DNA from 3 places in the Limnobacter sp. G6BE5S genome. Region 1 is predicted to be linked to each of the others. Evidence: predicted binding sites of a transcription regulator. Region 1 holds the regulator's gene; each other region holds the start of a gene.
What was found. Region 1 encodes sigma-54, which starts transcription at its own class of promoters, with help from an activator protein. Its sites were predicted from a motif close to TGGCANGNAANCTGCTTT; they were not measured.
Positions count from the first base shown of each region.

Region 1 (7,182 bases):
AGTCACATAGCTACGCTGCTCATTCAGGTACGAGGGCAACCACTTTCGCAAATAGGTTTCGATGTCGTTGATGAGGGCTTCACTGCGCGTGTCGGTTTGAATGTAGCGTTGCACTTCCACGTCTTTGCCTGTCAGCGGGCGAAGGTTTTTGTCGTAGTAGGGGTTGCTCAGGCAACGGACATCAAACACCAGGTCGGCATCGCTGGGCAGGCCTTTTTTAAAGCCAAAAGTTTCAAACACCAAAGTGAGTCTGGCCGATTCTTCTTCCACTGTTTCCAGTACCCAGCGACGCAGCACATTGGGTTGCAAGGCGGAGGTGTCAATGCAGCTGGCAATGTTTCGCAGCGGCTCAAGTGCTTCTCTTTCCGCGTCCACGCATTCTTGCACGGTGGCTTGTTCGCCCAGGCGTGTGCTCATGGGGTGGCGCCTGCGGCTTTCCGAATAACGGGTAATCAGTGTTTCGTCGTCGGCATCCAGAAACAGAATACGCACATCGGTGCCGGCGGTTTTCAGGGTGTGAACAATCTGGGGCACATCGATGATGTCGCGCCCGGTGCGGGCATCGGCTGCAATGGCAATTTGACTAATGCCTTCGGAGGACAAACGTTGAATGACCTGCGGTATGAAAGAAGGGGGCAGGTTGTCGACGCAGTAAAAGTGCGAATCTTCCAGCGCGCGAATTGCGACTGATTTGCCAGAGCCGGACAAGCCGGTGACCAATACAACTTTCATGTCAGTCATGGCCCATGTCCGTTTCAGTGTCGGGGTCGACTTGAAGGTGGTCAATGCCACCGAGTTCACTGAGCATGGCTTTTTGTTGCCGCACCATGAACTCGTCGAGCGTATTAATGCCCCGCATTTGCAAAATGGTGTTGCGCACCGCAGCTTCCAGCAAAACTGCAAGGTTTCGGCCCGCGGCCACGGGCAAGATGGCTTTGCGAATGGGGAGTCCAAGCACTTCCTGGAATTGCGGTTCGGTGACCAGTCGTTCCTGATGCAATTCCAAAGACGCTTTGCGCACCAAATGCACAATCAGCTTGAGCCGCATTTTACGGCGCACTGCCGTTTCACCAAAAATTGCCTTGATGTCGAGCAGCCCAACCCCACGCACTTCCATCAAGTTGCGGATCAATTCGGGGCAACGGCCTTCAATAAGGTTGGGGGCCACGCGCGAGAATTCCACCACGTCGTCGGCCACCAAGCCATGGCCGCGAGAAATCAATTCAAGACCGAGTTCGCTTTTGCCCAATCCCGATTCACCACAAATGAGCACGCCCATGCCGAGCACGTCCATGAACACGCCGTGCATCATGGTGGTGGGGGCCAGCCATTTGTTGATGTATACGCGCAGAAAGTCGATAATTTCTGCGGCAGACAGCGGTGTGGCCAGCAACGGGATGTTGGATTCGTCGCAAGCCGCTTTGAGCAATGCGTGTGGCTGAAAAGATTCGGCGACGATGATGGCGGGAGGGTCGCCTTCGATCAGTTTATCAATTTGATGTTTTTTGCGAGCATCGCTGATGCGGGCGAAGTATTCGATTTCCTGGCGACCAAAAACCTGGATACGGCCAGGGTGAATGGTGTTGAGGTGACCTACGAGATCGGAGGATGCGAAGCACTGAAGATCAAGGTGACGATCACCACCGTTTAAACCGGCAAGCCAGTCGAGTTTGAGTTTGTTGCGGTTGGCTTCGATCAGTTCTTTCAGTTGCTTCACAGGCTTAACTCGCTGGTTGGTAAGGCTCCCAGTTGGCGATCAATTGGTGAGTGGCACCAGGATCGGATTCTGTCATGAGTTTCTCACGGAAATCCTTGTCAGACAGCATTTGAGCCAGTTCTGACAGTATATCCAGATGATGCTGGTTTGCGCTTTCAGGCACCAGCAAAAACATGAGTAGCTTGACGGGTTGGCCGTCAGGGGCATCAAACGGAATGGGATCTTGCACACGCACAAGGCTGGCGATGGGTTCGCGCAGGCCTTTGATGCGGCCATGCGGCACCGCCACCTGCTGGCCAAGGCCAGTGGAGCCCAAACGCTCACGCGCAAAAAGACTGTCGAACACCTTGGACCGTGCAATGCCCTGGTTGTTTTCAAAGACCAGTCCGGCCTGTTCAAACACGCGCTTTTTGCTGGTGACCTGTGTGTCCAACAATATGTTGGATGGTGGAAGTAGATTTGCGATCAAGTTCATCGCTGTTGATTCCTGAGACCCGCTTCTAATCGTGGGGCCGATTATACGCCATAAAAACACAAAAGGCGGATTGAAGTCCGCCTTTTGAATTTCCCTGAAATTACAGTGGTTTATTCAGCTTCTTCTACCACTTGGTGTTTTATGGGCGTGTGATTGTGATTGGTAAGTTTGTCTTTGTGCCGCAATACCTGGCGATCGAGTTTGTCGGCCAGCGCATCAATGGCTGCGTAGAGGTTTTCATGACTTGATTCAGCGTGTATGTCTTTGCCGCGAACGTGCAGCGTAACATCTGCCCTTTGAACCAGCTTGACCACCGAGATGGTCACCGATGCATCAATGACGTGATCAAAATGCCTTTTCACCCGGTCCAGTTTTTCAATTACATAATTTCGAATAGCTGGGGTAACTTCCAGATGATGACCATTGATGTTCAAGTTCATAAGGTATCTCCTTTCGTTGCTGCGGGGGGAAGCTTTAACTTTAAAGCGACTTACGCATGTTCACCGGGGGTATTTTCAGTGATTCCCGGTATTTAGCGACCGTGCGTCTTGCGACCACGATGCCCTGTTGACCGAGTAGGTCGGCGATTTGGCTGTCAGATATCGGCTGCTTGGCGTCCTCCGCAGAAATCAGTTGCTTGATGAGTGCACGGATGGCCGTGCTGGAAGCTTGCCCACCTGAATCGGTGGAAACATGACTTCCGAAGAAATACTTTAGCTCAACCAACCCATAGGGCGTCAACATATATTTTTGCGTGGTAACCCTTGACACGGTCGATTCATGCAGTCCCAGTAAATCAGCAATTTCCCGCAGAACCAAGGGTTGCATTGCGATTTCGCCATGATTGAAGTAGCCGATTTGTCGTTCTACGATCGCTTGGCTCACCCGTAAAATAGTGTCAAATCGCTGTTGAACGTTTTTTAAGAGCCACCGGGCCTCTTGAAGTTGCGCGCTGAGTTGTGCGCTTTGACCACGGTGAGACCTCAGGATCGAGGCGTACATTTCATTGATTCGAATTTTGGGCATTACATCGGGGTTGAGCTGCACATGCCATTGTCCACTGAGTTTTTTAACAATGACATCGGGCACCACATGATCGTCGTCAATGCGCCGAAAGCGCGCGCCGGGAAAAGGTTCTAGCGAGCGGATTATTTGATGGCAGATCTTTAAAGTGTCTTCGTCGACATTCAGGGCTTTCTTCAGTTTGGTGAAGTCACGCTGGGCGAGCAAACTCAAATGGTCGCGGATAATGTGTTGGCAGTTGCCGTACAGGTTTGTTTGGCAAGTAATGTCCCGGCGCTGGGCCAGTTGCAGCAACAGGCACTCTGCCGCATTGCGTGCGCCCACGCCGGGTGGGTCGAAGCTTTGCAGCAGGCGCAGTGCCGCGCTCAGTTCTTCAAACTCCAGGTCGGGTTCGTCCTGCAAGGTTTCCCACAGGTCTTCAAGTTCAACGGTCAGGTAGCCATCGTCGCTAAGGTAGTCGATCAGCCACAGCACCAGGTTTTTGTCGCGTTCGCTGGCCTGCGTCATGCGCAGCTGGTCGATGAGGTGTTGGTGCAGGCTGCTGTCGGGCGCAGCCAGTTGAAGGCCGGGTTTTTCTTCGTCGCCATCGGCACCTGCGCCGCTGTTGTCGCGCCAGTCACCTTCCCAGTTGTCCTGAATGGAGTCGATGGTCTCGCGTTGAACAATTTCTTCGCTTTGGTTGTCTTGTTCAGCTTGTTGATCGCTGACGGGCTCACTGGCTTTGCGTGGGTCCGGTTCGGCTTCGAAGCTGTCGCCCTGTGGCTCGTGCAATTCGCCATTGCTGCTGTCCAGGCTGAGTGTACGTTCGCCTTCAACAGCCTCTTCATCGGCCAGCTCGAGTAGCGGGTTTTCGGCCAGTGCCTGTTGAATTTCCTGCTGCAGTTCGAGTGTGGACAGTTGCAGCAATCGAATGGATTGCTGAAGCTGCGGCGTGAGCGTGAGATTTTGGGAAACTTTAAGCTGAAGGGATTGTTTCATGGGGGCTCAGCTTTACATCCGGAAGTGTTCGCCGAGATACACGCGGCGTACATCGTCGTTCTTCACAATTTGTTCCGGACTACCCGAGGCCAATACTCGACCTGCACTGATAATGTAAGCACGATCGCAAATGCCCAGCGTTTCGCGCACGTTGTGGTCGGTGATCAACACGCCAATTCCTTTCGATTTCAGAAAGGCCACAATGCGTTGAATTTCCAGTACGGCGATTGGGTCTACGCCTGCGAAAGGCTCATCCAGCAAAATAAAGCGGGGTTGGCTGCCCAATGCGCGCGCAATTTCCAGGCGGCGGCGTTCGCCACCTGAAAGTGAGGCGGCCAGCGAGGTGCGAATGTGTGAAATTTGCAGGTCGTTGAGCAAGTCTTCAACCGCTTGGTCCACCGTTTTGTCTTTGGGCGGATTAATTTCCAGTACAGCGCGAATGTTTTCTTCCACCGTCAACTTGCGAAATACGGAAGCCTCTTGGGGAAGATAGGACAGGCCCGCACGCGCACGTTCATGAATGGGTTGAAGCGTGATGTCACGGCCTTCGAGGCAGATATTGCCTTCGTCGGCGCTGACCAGGCCCACGATCATGTAAAAGCAGGTGGTTTTGCCAGCACCATTGGGGCCCAGCAAGCCAACCACTTCACCGGTGTCCACATGCAGTGAGACATCTTCAATTACACGCTTGCTGCGGTAGGCCTTGCGCAGGCTGAGTGCCTGAAGTCGGCCCTGACCAGTCAAGGTTTGAGCGGGGGTGTTACTCACTTGCTGCCCCCTTTTGGCGCTGGTTCGGGCGCTGGTGCAGGCGCTTGGGTTTTCGGCTTGATGACTGCCTGCACGCGAGAGGATCCGCTGCTGTTGGGCGAGCCCACCACATTCAAAAATTCGGTGTTCTGTTCATAAGTAATTTTGGTGCCGGAAATTGATTCAGTCAGCTGACCATTGGTGCTTTTCTGAATGCTGGCTGCGCCGGTCAGCGTAACAATCGATTTGTCGCCGTCAAATTCAATCGTGTTGCCAGTGCCGTTGATCAGCAAGACTTCATTGGGGCGTTCAGAGTCGCGTTGTTGTTTGAAGCGGGCGGGTTTTCCTTCCACTGTGGCGAATTGGGTGCCGTCGCTGCGTTCAGTCAACGTGAGTTTGTCGCCGCGAATCACAAGGCTTCCGCGCGTTAGTAACACATTGCCTGTAAACACGTTCACGTTCGACTTTTCGTTGTACGTCATCTGGTTGGCGTCGATGGTGGTAGGTTGCCGTTTGTCAGCTTCCAGTGCGTGCACGCTGACCCCGAAAGCCAGTGCCTGTGCTGCCAGTGCCATGGAAATCCAGTTGGAGCATTTCATCGTTTTGCCTCTATGCGAAATTTGACCGAGCCTTGCGCTATCAATTCGCCTGTGTCGTTGTTCAATGTTGCACCCTGTGCCTCAAACCTTTGGCCAGGCCGGGTTACCAATACATTCTTGTCGGTGGAAATTTCGTTGGTGATGTTGTCGATTCGTATTTCTTCAGACTTCATGGTGGTCACAAGCCCTTCGTCTTGGCTGGTCACTACCACATCCTCCCGGAGGTAAATTTCATCCGTATCGAGCAGGTACACGCCTTTCCGGGCATTGCCCTTGACCATGCCGTTACCCGCTTCAAATTGTTCAAGCTCCGGCTCGGTGATGTTCCACACATTGCCTTGTGGAATGTGCTCTGCAGATTTGCTGCGAATAATTGAATACTTGTTCTCGGCCAAGTCATGGCTTTGCACCGAGAAGTTGCGCAGGTAATAGTCGCTGCTGGTGGGGTCGTTTTTGCCACTGACACTGAACAGGCTGAGCTCGGACTGAATTGCAAACCAATACGACGTAGCTGCCAACGCGAACGTTAACAGCAGCGGTATGAACTGCGAAATCAGATTGAAAAAAGCACTGACGGGTTTCACGTTGCTTCCCAAGGGTTCTGGTAGCCAGGCTGGTGACTCAGAATAAAATCACACAGCTCGCGTGCTGCGCCGTCACCGGGTGGGCGTGTGTTGATCCAGTTGGCTGTAGTTTTCATGGCGGCCGGGGAGTGTTGGGTACTTGCTGCCAAGGCAACCTGTTGAAGCACTGGATAATCGGGCCAGTCGTCGCCGAAAAAACCGCATTCATTCCATTCCAGCCCCAGCAATTGGCGAATGTCATCATAGGCTTGCAGTTTGGTTTTGCAACCTTGGACCAACTGGTAGATGCCGAGGTCTTTTGCACGTTTCTCGACAATGGCGCTGGAGCGCGCCGTGATCCAGATCACTTTGATGCCGTGGTCCATCAGCAGCCGAAGTCCTTGACCGTCGAATACGCTGAAGCGCTTCATGACTTCGCCTTCGTTGCCAAAATACAGGCCACCGTCAGTCAACGTGCCATCAACATCAAAGCCCATCAATTTGATTTGCGATGCGGCCTCTGCGGCGGTGGGTTTGCGGTCGGTAAATTGATTCATCAAACCACCTTGGCTTCAAACAGGTCATGAAAGTTCAAGGCGCCCACAATGTGCCCTTGCTCGTCGGTCACTACGACTTGGCTAATGTGGCTGACTTCCATCATGCGCACCGCCTCTACTGCCAGCTTGTCGGGCGCAATACATTTCGGCGCACTGTTCATGACTTCGCTGACCAGCAAACCGCGCAGGTCGAGGCCTTGTTCAATCAGGCGGCGCAGGTCACCGTCTGTGAAAACACCGAGCAATTTGTTGCCGGGATCGACTACGGCGGTCATGCCCAAGCCTTTTTTGGTGATTTCCAGGATGGCATTGGAGATGCTGGCCGAAGGCGACACTGCAGGTATGCGATCACCTTTGCGCATGACATCGCTGACATGGGTCAGCAGTTTGCGGCCCAGGCTGCCACCGGGATGCGACAGGGCGAAATCTTCTTCGCTGAAGCCCCTGGCTTTAAGTACAACCACGGCAAGTGCGTCCCCCAGTGCCAAAGCAGCTGTGGTGCTGGCTGTTGGGGCCAAATTCA
Region 1 covers NZ_JBZFLM010000001.1:126,223-133,404, reverse strand. Annotated here, with positions in the region: gene rapZ (RNase adapter RapZ) at 1-741, opposite strand, end outside; gene hprK (HPr(Ser) kinase/phosphatase) at 734-1,717, opposite strand; gene ACVL1J_RS00625 (PTS sugar transporter subunit IIA) at 1,722-2,192, opposite strand; gene hpf (ribosome hibernation-promoting factor, HPF/YfiA family) at 2,303-2,632, opposite strand; gene ACVL1J_RS00615 (RNA polymerase factor sigma-54) at 2,673-4,193, opposite strand; gene lptB (LPS export ABC transporter ATP-binding protein) at 4,206-4,961, opposite strand; gene lptA (lipopolysaccharide transport periplasmic protein LptA) at 4,958-5,539, opposite strand; gene lptC (LPS export ABC transporter periplasmic protein LptC) at 5,536-6,123, opposite strand; gene ACVL1J_RS00595 (KdsC family phosphatase) at 6,120-6,659, opposite strand; gene ACVL1J_RS00590 (KpsF/GutQ family sugar-phosphate isomerase) at 6,659-7,182, opposite strand, start outside.

Region 2 (7,182 bases), on a different contig from region 1:
GGTCATCATGACAATGCGATCGGACAACAACACGGCTTCGTCCACGTCGTGCGTAATCATGACCACCGTATTTTTCAATTCACTTTGAATACGCATGACTTCATCCTGAAGGTGGGCGCGCGTCAACGCATCCAGTGCACCGAAAGGTTCATCCAGCAACAACACCTTGGGTTCCATGGCCAGGGCCCGTGCAATACCCACACGCTGTTTCATGCCGCCTGAAATTTCGGAGGGCAGGCGATCTAGTGCGTGGCTCATGTTCACCATGTCAAGGTTGTGCAAGATCCATTCGCGTTGTTCTTTGCGGGTTTTTTTGCCACTGAAAATTTTCTCAACAGCAAGCTCTACGTTCTGGTACACGGTTAGCCAAGGCAGCAGAGAATGGTTTTGAAACACAAGTGCGCGGTCAGGACCGGGCGAATTCACTTCCTTGTTGTCAACTATCACCACACCTTCGCTTGCGGTCAGCAAACCAGCAATGATGTTGAGCACTGTGGATTTGCCACAACCCGAGTGACCAATCAGCGAAATGTATTCGCCACGGCGCACTTCCAGGTTGATGTCTTTCAGCACCGGGTTCACCATGCCATTGCGTTCGAATTGCATTTGAACTTGAGAAATACTTAAGAAACGATCGCTCATTTTGTTACTCCGCGAGTAATTTTGTTGCCAACCCACGCTATGCATCGATCCAGAATAAAGCCGACAATGCCCACGTAGACCAGTGCCAATACAATGTCGCTGATTAGCGAGCTGTTCCAGGCATCCCAGATGAAAAAGCCAATGCCCACGCCACCAATCAACATTTCAGCCGCCACAATGGCCAGCCAGCTAAGGCCTACTCCGATACGTAAACCCGAAAAAATATAAGGTGCAGCAGCGGGCAACATAATTTTCCAGAAGTACTCCACGCCGTTGTGTTGAATGACTCGCGACACGTTTCGGTAGTCTTCGGGAATATTGCGAATACCGACAGAAGTGTTGATGATGATGGGCCAAATGGCTGTGATGAAAATCACGAAAATTGCAGATGGGTTTCCATCCTGAAAGCCAGCCAGTGACAAAGGCAACCAGGCCAGTGGTGGCACGGTACGAAGCACTTGAAAAAGTGGGTCCAAACCACGCAGCGCCCAGGTGGACTGACCCACCAGTACACCCAAGGCAACACCCACCACCACCGCAAGGCTGTAACCGATGGCCACGCGTTCAAGGCTGGCCAGTATTTGCCAGCCCATGCCCACGTCGTTGCCGCCGTTGTCGTAAAGCGGGTTGATGATCAATTCCCACGTGTCAGTGATCACCTTGCTGGGTGCGGGCAGGCGGGCACCTTCGGTGCTGCACAGTATTTCCCAGATCAAAAGCAGAATACTCATGATCACGATGGGCGGCACCAGTTTGCCCAGGCTTTCTTTGAATAGCTTGCTTTTCGCCTTTGGAGTGGTTTGCAAGCGTTCGAGAGAGTCAGTGGTCATCATGATTTCATCGCCTTAATGGTCAAGCTGTCGAGATAGGCTTTCGGGTTCTTTGGGTCGAACACTTTGCCATCGAACATTTTTTCCACACCGCGTGATGTGCTGGCAGGAATGGCCGACTTGTCGATTTTCAAAGTGGCAGCGGCTTCGCGCCAGATGTCTTCGCGGTTCACCTGCTTGATCAAGCTGCCTGTGTCGAGTTTTGTGGGCAGGTAACCCCAGCGCTGGTTTTCTGTAATGAACCAAAGGTCGTGGCTTTGGAACGGGTAGGAAGCCTGGTCTTTCCAGTAGCGCATTTGTTGTGGGCTGTTGGTGACCACGCGCCCTGTGCCGTAGTCGAAATCGCCCTTCATGCGGTCGACAATGTCGCCCATTGGCGCATTGATCCACCTGCGCTGTGAACAGATTCGTGCCACTTCCTCGCGATTGGCTGGGTCTTCGCAGAACATTTGTGCTTCCATCACTGCCATCACCAGTGCTTTGGCAGAATTGGGGTTGGCATCCACCCAGTCTTTGCGCATGCCCAGGGCTTTCTCTGGGTGGTTTTGCCACAACTCACTTGTAGTTAGTGCGGTGTATCCAATTTTTTGTGTAATCAGTTGTTTGTTCCAAGGCTCGCACACGCAGAAAGTGTCCATGCTGCCCACCTTCATGTTGGCCACCATTTGTGCGGGCGGCACCACGATGGTCGATAGATCGTTGTTGGGGTCAATACCACCTGCGGCCATCCAGTAACGAATCCACAAATCGTGCGTTCCACCAGGGAAGGTCATCGCAGCGCTCACTGCTTTGCCGCCGCCTTTTTTGGCCATCAGGGCTTTTTTGAATTCGCGGGTGTCAGTGCCTACTTTCAAGGCTTTGTACTCCTCGCCAACTGAAATGCACTGTCCGCCCAGGTTCAGGCGGGCAAGAATGTACATGGGAGTGGGAATGTTGTTGGCGGTCATGGCGCCCGTACTGATCAGGTAAGGCATGGGGGTCAAGATGTGCGCACCGTCGATGCCGCCGTTCGCAGAGCCAAGTACAAGGTTGTCCCGTGTGGTGCCCCAGGATGATTGTTTGAGCACTTCGACATCGGGCATGCCATGCTTTTTGAAGAAGCCTTTTTCAATACCGACAAACAAGGGGGCCGCATCGGTTAAAGCGATGAAGCCCAGTTTTGCTTTGGTCGTTTCCAGTTTTGTTGATTGGGCCATCACGATGGAGGGTGCGCCAAAACCCGCCAGCATGGTCGATCCCCACACTGCGGCCGACTGCTTGATAAAAGTGCGGCGTGTTTCCGACAGTTCGGGTTTTTTGTCAGTTGGTTTATTGCTCATCGTGTGCGTCCTTGAAAAATCAACTCAAGAAAAAACGGCGCACATCGCCACACCTGCCCAGCAAGTTTGGGATGGACGCCGTTGTCCAGTACTTCTTTATTGCATTGCCTGAAAGCATCTGACCCTATCCTTCGTTGGCATAGGTCTTACAGCACACTTAGCAGTTTGTGTGCCATGCAAAAAAGAAGTGCACAGTTGTGAAATTGAGTTAAAACAGTGCTGAAAAGAACACTATTTTTGGTGCACAGAGCGAGTTTGGTGCGGCGCACCAAATAAATCAGTGCGCCAGATTTGATGGAATTGGTGCATGCACCGGATTGATGTACGCGTTTCAGTGCTTATTTTTGAAGTGCGCGAATTCCGACCCACGCGAAAAAGAGCCCATAAGCCAAATCGATGATGCCGTAGCCGGAATAAAACAAGGCAAGCAGGGGAGTTTTTTCCTGAATGATTGGCAGCATGTCGGATTTGCTGCTGATCCAGATTACCCAGGTGTACACATAAATGGCTTTCTCGAAAGCAAATACGAAACAGATTGCCGGCAGTTGGTGAGCCTGTTTGGCAACCGCCAAATAAGCCAGACCCCAAACCATGACCATGAAAGTGCCGAATGGGGAAAAAACTTCGGGTGATAATTCATGAAAAGCCGAATTACTGAAAAACTCGCTGGCCGCAAGCATGCCAAATATATTGGTAAAGCCAGCGGCAATAAAGCCCAGAAAAATGAACCGGCTATTTGTAGTTTTGTTCAAAAGTTGTCTCCGTTTGTTGTTTTGAGTGTTTTTGGATACTACCCGAATACTATATACTTGCGCCCCATGGAGAAGTGCGAGAGCGGCTGAATCGGCCTGACTCGAAATCAGGTAAGGGGGCAACCTCTTCGAGGGTTCGAATCCCTCCTTCTCCGCCAAAAAACAAAAAGCCCCGTAAGGGGCTTTTTGTTGACTCTCGGCACGCAGGAGTGGCGTTGGGTGAGAAGCTTAGAAGCTCAAATTTACCCTCATCACCGCAGTGCTACCACTCACTTCATTGCCAACCACCAACAAGGGTTCACCTGTTGGGGAATCCTTGGCTGGAATGAATACCAATCCCTCTGGTCCCAGGTCGCCCACTGTTGGCAGCACCGCGGGGTCTGCGGGATCGTTGGTCCAGTCGTCGCGGGTGTTGTAATAGTCCACGCGCACGGGTGCCGAAGGATCGGTTACGTCATAAACCAGAATTCCGCCGATGCGTTCAAGACCAATGAACGCAAAAGTCTTGTCGCCGATCTTGCCTACAGCTACACCTTCGGGCTCAGGGCCTTTGGCGTCGCTTCGGCTGTCCAGTGCGTTGCCTTCGTCATGGCCTGAATTGAAAAAATCTTTGCAATTCAGATTACGGGTGCTGCCTACCTTGCAATCATCGCTGGCCAGGAAGCGTTCAATTTCAGAGCCTGAGTCGAATACGAGTACACCTTCTTCATTGAAAATCGAGAATGAACGCGCACCGAATGAATACAGTTTGTCGTACATCAGGCGATCGCCTGCAGGGTCTTCTACACCCGTGCTGTTAAATAGAATAGGCGCGCCATTGGCATCAGTGCGATAGCCCATGGTCCACGTGACGTTCAAGCGACCGAGTTGATCATCTGCTCGGCAGCCGTTCGGGTTTCCTGCTACGGCACCACAGTATCCAAACACCGTTGGGTTAAGCAAGCCGCCATTGGCCAAGTCGTCGAGTTGAGCTGGCAAGTCGTCATTCAATCGACCAGCCCAACCATTTCGGTTCACCAGGTGTTTCACCCGGAATTCTTCAACAAAGCCTTTGCTTGCATCACCGGCGAAGTAAGCTGGGTTGTCCTCACCCCAGGTGCGCGCATCGCCTTCGTTGGCTGTTATCAAATAGGTATTGCCGTCTGCAGCCGTGTAAGAGGCCATGGCATCGGGTAGGTACAAGCCAATCACACCTGCCCAGTTGCGAATGTTGATCGTGTCACCATCGGAGTCAGAGGCATCAAATTCATTTCCAACGGCACCGTGATCTTTTTCGCCCAAAGGGAATACGTTAGTCACGGTTGCTGTCGCAATGTCGATTTTTGCAATTGCATTGTTTTCTTGAAGGGTCACGAATGCCGTGGTGCCGTCAGCGGATACAGTGATGTATTCAGGTTCGAAATCTTGTGAGGCCGAAGCTCCAGGCCCATAGATTCGAATGCCTTGGGCACGCAAACTGGCCTCTTGCCCTGTGAATGCGCTAAAGCTGGCGGTTCGCACGATCGGGGCACGTGGGTCACGCACGTCAATTACGCTGATACTGCCTTCCGGGTCAATTTGGTAGTCGTCACTGGGTTCGCCCTCGTTGGCCGTGAGTACCGTATTACCGTCGGGTGTGAAGGTGATCATGTCGGGTTGCGCACCCACAGTGCGTGCGCTTAGCAACGTCAAATCACTGGCGCGATACAAAGCCATGCGACCCAGATTGGTTTTGATCGGTGCTTCAATGGCCACAGCCACAATTCCATTCGCGACTGCGACGCTGTTGACTACCGAGCCTGCAAGTACATCGTTGGTGTCTAGCGTGTCGATCAACGTGGGGTTTTCAGGATCAGACAAATCAAATACATCCACAGCACCTGCCAAAGCGTTGACCATAAACAGGCGTTTACTGGCTGGGTCATATGCTGGAATTTCAGCTGCGCTCTCATCGAACTGGTTGGTGGAAAATCCACCAATCTTTTCCAGAGTCACGCTGGCTGGCGTTACCTCGGAAGGAGTTGTGGTGTTGTTGGCCGAGCTTTCGCCATTACCGCCACATGCAGCGAGGGTAGCTGCTGCAATCACACTGAGTGTGAATAATTGAATTTTGGTCTTGTTCATGAAAATAGGCTCGTATCGCTATAAAACGATCGAGCCTATTGTTCAAAGATGAAATCTTGATGACAAATATTAAGTGCGATGCGTATTAGCTTGGCAATCCATCGGTTGGCAATCCGGGTAAACCGCCCAATTCGCCACCCAGTGCATCGGCACCGGATGAAATACCACTGCTGAGCGTGCCCAACAAATCGCCTTCGGGAACTTCTGGCAAACCAGAACCGCCACCGCCTTCCAAGGCATTTTGAAGGGTATCGGCGCCACCCAGAATGCCATCGACCAAGTCTGCCAGGCCACTTTCAACTTCGGCGGGCAGGGCGGGGCTGGAGTCTCCCAAACCGTCGACATTCGGAACTTCGGTTGTCACTTGGCTCAACACGCCATCCAGTACGTTGTCGATTTCAACGGCAGCATCCCTCAAACCCTGTAGCAATTGATCGTAGGGTTCGACCTGTTCGCTGATGGGTTGGGTAATACCATCTGCCAAATCCACCACGCTGGTGACCAGTCCACCATCGGCAGGATCAACATTGGGCAAGGCAGAAATCAGGGTGTCCAGTCCAAGATCAGTGTTCACAGCATCAAGTAGAGGGCTGGTAATCGGGCTCAGGGGTTCACCCAAGGGTGTTTCATTCGCGCCCTCGACCAATTGTTGTACCAGGTCGGCTTGCGGTGTGCCTTCGCCCGTGGTGGCCACCAAGGCATCGTGCACGTTTTCCAACACGCCCAGGCCTGTTTGTTCCACAGCAACAGCAACGTTGTCAGGGGTGGTTTCAGGGTTGCTCTGGCTGTTTTGCACTGCATCCTGAATGGGCTGCAAAATGCTTTGTTCCAGGTTTTCCTGGGTCAGGTTTTCATTGGCAAATTCTTCAAGGCTTTGAGGGCTGTCTTGTGAGGAAAATTCGCCAGCACCCACACCGGCATTGTTGATGTTGCTGTCGCTGCCGGAGCCACTGCCAGAGTCCCCAGAACCACCTGCCAAAAACGCACCAGCCGCCACGGCGCCTGCACCAGCTACGCCACCACTGCCTGCGCCTAACAGGCCAGCACCAAACAAGCCGGCAACAGCCCCGCCTTCGGCAGCAGCAGAGTTCTCAGCCAGTTCGGTGGTGAATTCAAAACATTCACCGTCTTCCAGCACAACGATTTGCTGCTGGCCGTTGGGGCCTGGTTGTTCGCCCAATGTCAGCTTGCCGTTGGCGGTCATCACCCCGGCAGCGGGAATTTGACCGTCAGAACCGGGGAACTCCAGTGCCATACGCCCGTTAGCACCGGTGATTACTTCATCACCGGGTAGCAGGTAGTCACCAGCTTTCACGGCCACTGCTTCACCGTTGCGGCTCACGTTCACTTCGCCTTCTATGTTCTTGATCAATGCTTGGGGTGCGGCCATGGGTTTGCTCCTTGTTTGTTTGATTGGTATTTAACACACCTGTCAATTTTGCAAGGAGCGCAATTTTTTAATCCTCCAATTAGGGGGAGGGTTCTACCCTCTATTGGTGAATTTATAATTGACAATGTTCGTTGTCAGATATACAT
Region 2 covers NZ_JBZFLM010000002.1:260,469-267,650, forward strand. Annotated here, with positions in the region: gene ACVL1J_RS04365 (ABC transporter ATP-binding protein) at 1-642, opposite strand, end outside; gene ntrB (nitrate ABC transporter permease) at 639-1,475, opposite strand; gene ACVL1J_RS04375 (CmpA/NrtA family ABC transporter substrate-binding protein) at 1,472-2,791, opposite strand; gene ACVL1J_RS04380 (hypothetical protein) at 3,130-3,543, opposite strand; tRNA gene ACVL1J_RS04385 (tRNA-Ser) at 3,612-3,701, shown strand; gene ACVL1J_RS04390 (choice-of-anchor I family protein) at 3,772-5,646, opposite strand; gene ACVL1J_RS04395 (FecR family protein) at 5,732-7,036, opposite strand.
Region 2: a site for sigma-54 is predicted at 2,949-2,966, ahead of ACVL1J_RS04375 (CmpA/NrtA family ABC transporter substrate-binding protein). Genes of this name have one in related genera too.

Region 3 (7,182 bases), 520 kb from region 1:
GGGTTGGCGCGGTGTGTTTGGTGTGGCAGCAGTGCTGTGTGTATTGGCAGGTTTGGCCTTGTGGTTTGCATTGCCTTCGCTGTTCAAACCGCAAAAAACCCAGTCCGTTGCTGACATGGCCCAAGGCTACAAAGCCATTTATGCACACCCGCACTTTTGGCGTGTGGCACCCCTGGCCATGATTACGCAAGGCGGATTCATGGCGTTTCATGGTTTGTGGGTTGGCCCTTGGTTTACCAACGTGATCGGGGTGAGCAATGCGCAGGCTGCACAAAACATGTTCTGGATTTCCGCGGTGCTCATGCTTGGGTATTTGGCGCTTGGTTTTTTAACGCGTCGGGTGTCGAAGGCAGGGGGTGATGAAGACCAGATCATGCTGATTGGCATGGGGTTGTCGCTGGTGATCTTTGCGGTTCAAATTGTGCAGGGGGCACAATCGGGCCTGTGGGGTTGGCTGATTCATGCATTCCTGATTTCGTCAGGCATCATGACCTACGCAACTTGTAACAAGCCATTTCCAAAAAAACTCACCGGTCGCTCCAGCACAGCGTTGAATTTGTTGATCTTCATTGGTGCTTTCAGCATTCAATGGGGCATTGGTATTGGTATTGATTCATTTGCGGCATTGGGGCTCAGCAGCACCGATGCCATGCGGATTTCCCTGGCCATTTTGTGGGTCATGCAGTTGTGCAGCTGGGTTTGGTATGCGCGACCCGGCCGCAAGGTCAGTCATCTGATCCCATTCGGAGCAGAGCAACAACGCGGGGGTTGAGCATGGCTTACGGTGTATGGGTCACTGGCGACTGGCTGCTTGACTCGCCAGCTAGCGCCCTGCGGTACTGAATGGCTGTGGCAATGTGTTTTTTATCGATTTGACTGACCTCGTCCAGGTCCGCAAGCGTTCTGGCCACTCGGCAAATTCGGTGCAACGCCCGTGCAGAAAGGTGGTTTTTCTGGGCATAGGCCAGCAATAGTTTTTCTGCGCTGTTGGCCGGTTTGCAATGCTTGCTGATTTGCCCGGCACTCATTTCACCATTCAAGCAACCTTGGCGTTGAAGTTGAATGGCACGGGCCTTTTCAACCTGGGCACGCAGCCGTGCACTGCCAGCCTGTTCGTTGTGCTCTACTTCTGCGTGCAGCAGTGTACCGTGGTCAATGGCCTGCACCTCCACTGAAATATCAAGCCGATCGGCCAAGGGGCCAGAAAGCTTGTTTTGATATTTCCGAACCTGGTCTGGGGTGCAGCGGCATTCTCTGGCCGGGTGACCCAACCAGCCGCATGGGCAGGGGTTGTGTGCACACACCCACAGAAACCTGGCCGGGAAACTGGCTTGGTGGCCCGATCTGGAAATATTGACCCGCCCTGTTTCCAGGGGCTCACGCAACGACTCCAGGCAACGGCGATCAAATTCCAGCACTTCATCTGTGAATAAAATGCCCTGGTGCGCCAGGGTAATTTCTCCCGGAGAGGGCGGGTTTCCCCCGCCAATCAGGGCTGCCATTGAGCTGCTGGGGTGCGGGTTGCGGAAAGGGCGCTGCGGGCTGAGTAAATCGCTTTCGCCTTTCAAGCTTCGAATGGCGGAAATTTCAAGCGAGTCCTCGAAAGGCAAGGGCGGCATCAGCCCACCAACACGCTGTGCCAGCATGGATTTTCCACTTCCGGGAGGCCCCACCAAGCGAATGTGGTGCTGACCCGCGGTGGCGGTCAGTAGCGCATGTTTTGCCGTTTGATGCCCAATGACCTCGTCCATGTCAGGAAGATACGGCTGACTTTGACTGCTTTGTACACTGCCGTGTTGTTGCTCAAGCGGATTGCCATGCCCAACCAGATGCGCAGCTGCCTCAAACAAAGTGCTTGCACCAAACACTGCAATGTCAGGCACTGTTGCAGCAAGACTAGCCTGTGCTTTGGGCATCATTAATTTCAAGGGGCGTTGGCGCAATTGCGCTTCTTTTCGCGCTGCCACCGCCAGTGCAAACGGGCTGCGCATGCCGGTGAGTGCGCCTGATAGCGACAACTCTCCGGCGAACAGCCAGTCGGAAAGATCGGCCTTGGCCAGTTGCCCCGATGCGCTGGCAATACCCAACGCCACAGCCAAGTCGAATGCGGCACTGCCTTTGGGAAGGTCGGCAGGCGCCAGGTTGACGGTAATGCGTTGGGAGGGAAATTCGAAGCCGCTGTTGAGCAGTGCAGACCGAACCCGTTCTTTGGACTCGCGAATTTCCGTGTCGGGCAGACCAACCAGTGCAAATGAAGGCAAGCCCGCCGACAAATGGACTTCAATTTGTACTGCAACAGGGCGCACGCCCACAAAGGTAAGGCTGTGAAGGGTGGCTAAAGGCATGGTTGGGGGCGCAGTCAAACCCCGACGATTATCCCCACACCGCTTCGTTTGGCAAATGGGTGCTCATATTGAGGTCACCCAGTGGGGTCAGGTCCGCTTTTCGAGTTCCGCCACGCGCATTTCCAGTGCATGCACCTTTTCGCGTAGCCGGTTCAGCACTTCCTTTTGGATTTCAAAATCCTCCAGGCTGACAAATTCCATGTCCTGCAAACCCTGGCGAATCAGCTGTGTGACTGGGTTTTCCATGTTTTGAAGGCCTTTTGCATTCAGCAAATCACCAACTTTGGCCGCAATGGTGTCGAAAGGATTGTTCGCCAATGTTTCCCCCAAAAGAGTAGTCGTGCATCGCACCAAAGGAGTGCACCAAATTGGTGCCGCAGTGAAAAATTCAAAAAATTGCATCGCTATTGTGCCCGAAAAAGGGGGATTTATCGCGAAATTACTGACGAGTTCACGGCTGGCACGCTTCTCGCTAATAGACCCTTGCCAAAAAAACTTTACGGCATTCATCTATTTTTAGGAGAGTGAGATGAAAAAATTAGTAATGGTCGCTGCAATCGCTGCGTCAACCTTCGGGGCTGTTTCAACTGTCTCTGCTCAAGAGTCTGAGCACACAATGTCTGCAAACGTGAGTATGGTCACTGACTACCGCTTCCGTGGTGTTTCCCAGACGGACGGTGAGCTGGCTTTGCAAGGTGGTTTTGATTACGGCCACTCAAGCGGCCTTTACGCGGGTGTCTGGAATTCAAGTATCGACTTTCAGCCGTTCTTCGGCCTGGATGCCGGCGGCTTGGAGACAGATGTTTACCTTGGTTACGCTGGCGAAGCGTCCGGGATTTCCTATGATGTTGGTCTGCTTCAGTATCTCTACACTGGCGCTGAAAAAACAGACAACTTAGATACCCTTGAGCTATACGGTAGCGTTGGCGCGTACGGTTTCACTTTGGGTGGTGCCTATTCCTTGTCCAAAGATTATTTCGGTTTTACTGATGCGGACGGCTCGACATACGCGTACCTGAACTACGACTATTCAATTACCGACGACCTCGGCTTGGCACTTCACTACGGTACAACAAGTGTTGAAGGTCCTGGCAACGGCGATGCCGATTACGATGACTACAGCATTGGTTTGACCTATGCCTACTCTGGCTTTGACTTGGGCTTGACCTACGTTGATACAGACATCAAGCCAAAAGGCAAGAACAACACCGATGGCGTGCTTGTTTTCTCTGTTGGTAAAACGTTCTAAATCGTATCCAGACAGCGCTCTGAAGAGGGCGCTGTTTCCACCCTCTTCAAACTTAATTCAGGAGTGCGTAATGAAGCTAATTTCAGCAGTCATTAAGCCTTTCAAACTCGATGAAGTCCGTGAAGCGCTGTCTGCCATCGGCGTACAAGGCATTACGGTTACCGAAGTGAAAGGTTTTGGTCGCCAGAAAGGTCACACCGAGTTGTATCGCGGTGCCGAGTATGTTGTCGACTTTTTGCCCAAAGTGAAAATTGAAGCCGCAGTGGATGACAGCCTGGTTGATCAGGCTTGCGAAGCCATTGAAGGCGCAGCCAAAACCGGCAAGATCGGTGACGGCAAAATTTTCGTGTTTGATTTGTTGAGTGTTACCCGTATTCGCACAGGCGAAACCGGTAAAGACGCCCTTTAACCAGAGAGAAGTGAGGAAATCATGAAAAAACTTCTGACTGTCTGGCTGGCGGCCGCGGCACTGAGCTTCAGTGTTGCTAGTCCCGGTGTGTTTGCGCAAGAAACCCCGGCGGCACCTGCCACCGAAGCCGTTACAATGCCCGCAGGCGACGCAACTGTTGCCCCTGAAGCCGCACCTGCTGCTGAAGCCCCAATGGCCGCTGAAGCTGCACCAGCCGAAGAAGCCGCACCTGTTGTTGAGCAAACAGTGGACAAAGGCGATATTACCTGGATGATGATTGCCACCATTTTGGTGATTTTCATGACAATTCCAGGTTTGGCCTTGTTCTACGGCGGCTTGGTTCGTGCCAAGAACATGTTGTCTGTACTCATGCAGGTCATGTCGGTATTCTGTTTGATCGTTGTGTTGTGGGCCATTTACGGCTACAGCCTGACCTTCGGCGGTGGCGACAACCCGTTTGTAGGTAACTTCAGCAAGCTCTTCCTGAGCGGTGTAACGCCCGATTCCTTGTCGGCCACGTTCACTGAAGGTGTGATGATTCCTGAGTTCATCTTCATCGCATTCCAGTCCACATTCGCGGCCATTACCTGTGCCCTGATCGTGGGCGCATTCGCTGAGCGCATCAAGTTCTCTGCGGTGCTGTTGTTCTGCGCAATCTGGTTCACATTCAGCTACATCCCGATTGCACACATGGTGTGGGACGCTGCTGGCTTCATCTTCGCAGACGGCGCAATCGACTTCGCCGGCGGTACTGTGGTTCACATCAACGCTGCTGTGGCAGGTTTGGTGGGCGCCTACATGATCGGCAAGCGTGTTGGTTACGGCAAAGAAGCAATGACTCCACACAGCCTGACATTGACCATGGTCGGTGCCTCCATGCTGTGGGTGGGTTGGTTCGGCTTCAACGCCGGTTCAAACCTGGAAGCCAACGGCGGTACCACATTGGCCTTCATCAATACATTGCTGGCCACTGCGGCTGCAACATTGAGCTGGGCCGGCGCTGAAGCGCTGCTGAAAGGCAAGGCCTCCATGCTGGGCGCTGCGTCTGGTGCAGTTGGTGGTTTGGTTGCAATTACACCGGCTTGCGGCACGATCGGCCCAATGGGCGCGCTTATCCTTGGCTTGATGGCCGGCCCAATCTGCCTGTGGGGCGTAACTGGTCTGAAGAAAATGATGGGTGCAGACGATGCGCTTGACGTATTCGGCGTGCACGGCGTGGGCGGTATCCTGGGTGCCTTGATGGTGGGTGTGTTGTCTGCACCTAGCTTGGGCGGCACCATGGGTGACGACTTCGTGATCGCTTCCCAGTTGGCTGTACAAGCCAAGGGCGTGATCATCACCATCGTCTGGTCTGGCATCGTGGCCGCAGTTACCTTCAAGTTGGTTGACCTGATCGTGGGTCTGCGTGTAACTGAAGATGCAGAGCGCGAAGGTCTGGACATCACTTCACACGGTGAAACAGCCTACAGCAAGTAAGCACACTCTCCACTTCGGTGGATTCCTTCAGCCCGGGGTAAAGGGCTGATTCAAAGGCACCTTCGGGTGCCTTTTTTGCGTCACCCCCGATTTCCCTTCCCCAATGTGGCAGTGCAGCGTTTTGGATTACACTTGGCGAAGTGTCTTACCCAGGAAATGTTGATGGTTCCACATTTAGTAACAGCTTTAACCGGTCCGCTTCTGGATCTTGAAAAACGCATGCTCGACAAAACCACCGAAATCGAACGGTGGTTCCGAATGGCCTGGAACGAGAACACTCCGCCTTTCTATAGTTCAGTGGACGTTCGCAATGCGGGCTTCAAGCTGGCGCCGGTCGACACCAACCTGTTTCCTGGTGGGTTCAATAATTTGTCGCCTGACATGATGCCATTGGCTATCCAGGCGGCCATGAGTGCCATCGAAAAAATTTGCCCAGAAGCACGCAGCATGGTGTTGGTTCCTGAAAACCACACCCGCAACACCTTCTATCTCACGAATGTGGCTCGCCTGGCCGCCATTCTGAAACAAACGGGTCTGGACATCCGGTTGGGCTCTGTGTCGCCTGAAATCACCGAGCCCACGCGCTTTGATTTGCCCGATGGCCAGCACATTGTGCTGGAGCCTTTGAAGCGCAATGGCAACCGGGTTGGTGTAGAAGGCCTGGAGCCTTGCGCAGTGCTGTTGAACAACGACCTGTCTGCGGGCGTGCCGCATATTCTTCAAGGCATCAAAGATCAAATCTTGTTGCCCCCTCTTCATGCCGGCTGGGCAACCCGCCGCAAAAGTGCTCACTTCAAGGCCTACGATTCTGTGGTGGAAGCATTCTCTGAAATGCTTGAAATTGATCCTTGGTTGATCAACCCCTATTTCACCCACCGCAACCAGCTTAATTTTCAGGAACGTGTGGGCGAGGAAGCCTTGGCGCAAGCCGTGGATGAAGTATTGGCCAAAACGCGCTTGAAATATGCGGAATACGGCATTGATGAGCAGCCCTATGTGGTGGTGAAAGCCGATGCGGGTACTTACGGCATGGGAATCATGACCGTGAAAGATGCCTCTGAAGTGGTGGGTCTGAATCGCAAGCAGCGCAACAAAATGTCGGTGATCAAAGAAGGCATGCAAGTGTCTGATGTGATCATTCAGGAAGGCGTACACACATTTGAGAATATCGAAGATGCGGTCGCCGAACCCGTGGTGTACATGATCGACCGTTATGTGGTGGGTGGTTTTTACCGCGTGCACACAGGCCGTGGCCGTGACGAAAACCTGAATGCGCCCGGCATGCACTTTGTGCCCCTGGCATTCGAAACACCCTGTAACACCCCAGATTGCAGTGACCGCCCCGATGCGGCCATGAACCGCTTTTATGCCTATGGTGTAATCGGCCGGCTGGCGGCCTTGGCTGCGTCGCAAGAACTGGAGGCCACCGCCAGCGTGGAGTTGGCCGCATGAGCAGCCGAAGCTTTGTGTGTGTCATTGATCCGCTCACCAGCCTGAATCCAAAAAAGGATTCAACCATTGCCATGATGGAGTCTGCACAGTCCCATGGCTGGAAGGTGGGTGTGATCGAAGATGGTGGCATGCATTGGGCCAGTGGTTCGGGTGTGCGGGCGCAGGTGGTGTGGATAAGCCTTGATCGGGCCAACAAACCCTGGTACTCGGAAGTGGGCCGCGAAGAAGTGGCCTTGAAAGATCTCGATGCA
Region 3 covers NZ_JBZFLM010000001.1:649,390-656,571, forward strand. Annotated here, with positions in the region: gene ACVL1J_RS03135 (MFS transporter) at 1-772, shown strand, start outside; gene ACVL1J_RS03140 (YifB family Mg chelatase-like AAA ATPase) at 780-2,345, opposite strand; gene ACVL1J_RS03145 (accessory factor UbiK family protein) at 2,433-2,663, opposite strand; gene ACVL1J_RS03150 (TorF family putative porin) at 2,875-3,594, shown strand; gene ACVL1J_RS03155 (P-II family nitrogen regulator) at 3,665-4,003, shown strand; gene ACVL1J_RS03160 (ammonium transporter) at 4,025-5,479, shown strand; gene gshA (glutamate--cysteine ligase) at 5,642-6,931, shown strand; gene gshB (glutathione synthase) at 6,928-7,182, shown strand, end outside.
Region 3: a site for sigma-54 is predicted at 2,804-2,821, ahead of ACVL1J_RS03150 (TorF family putative porin). Genes of this name have one in related genera too.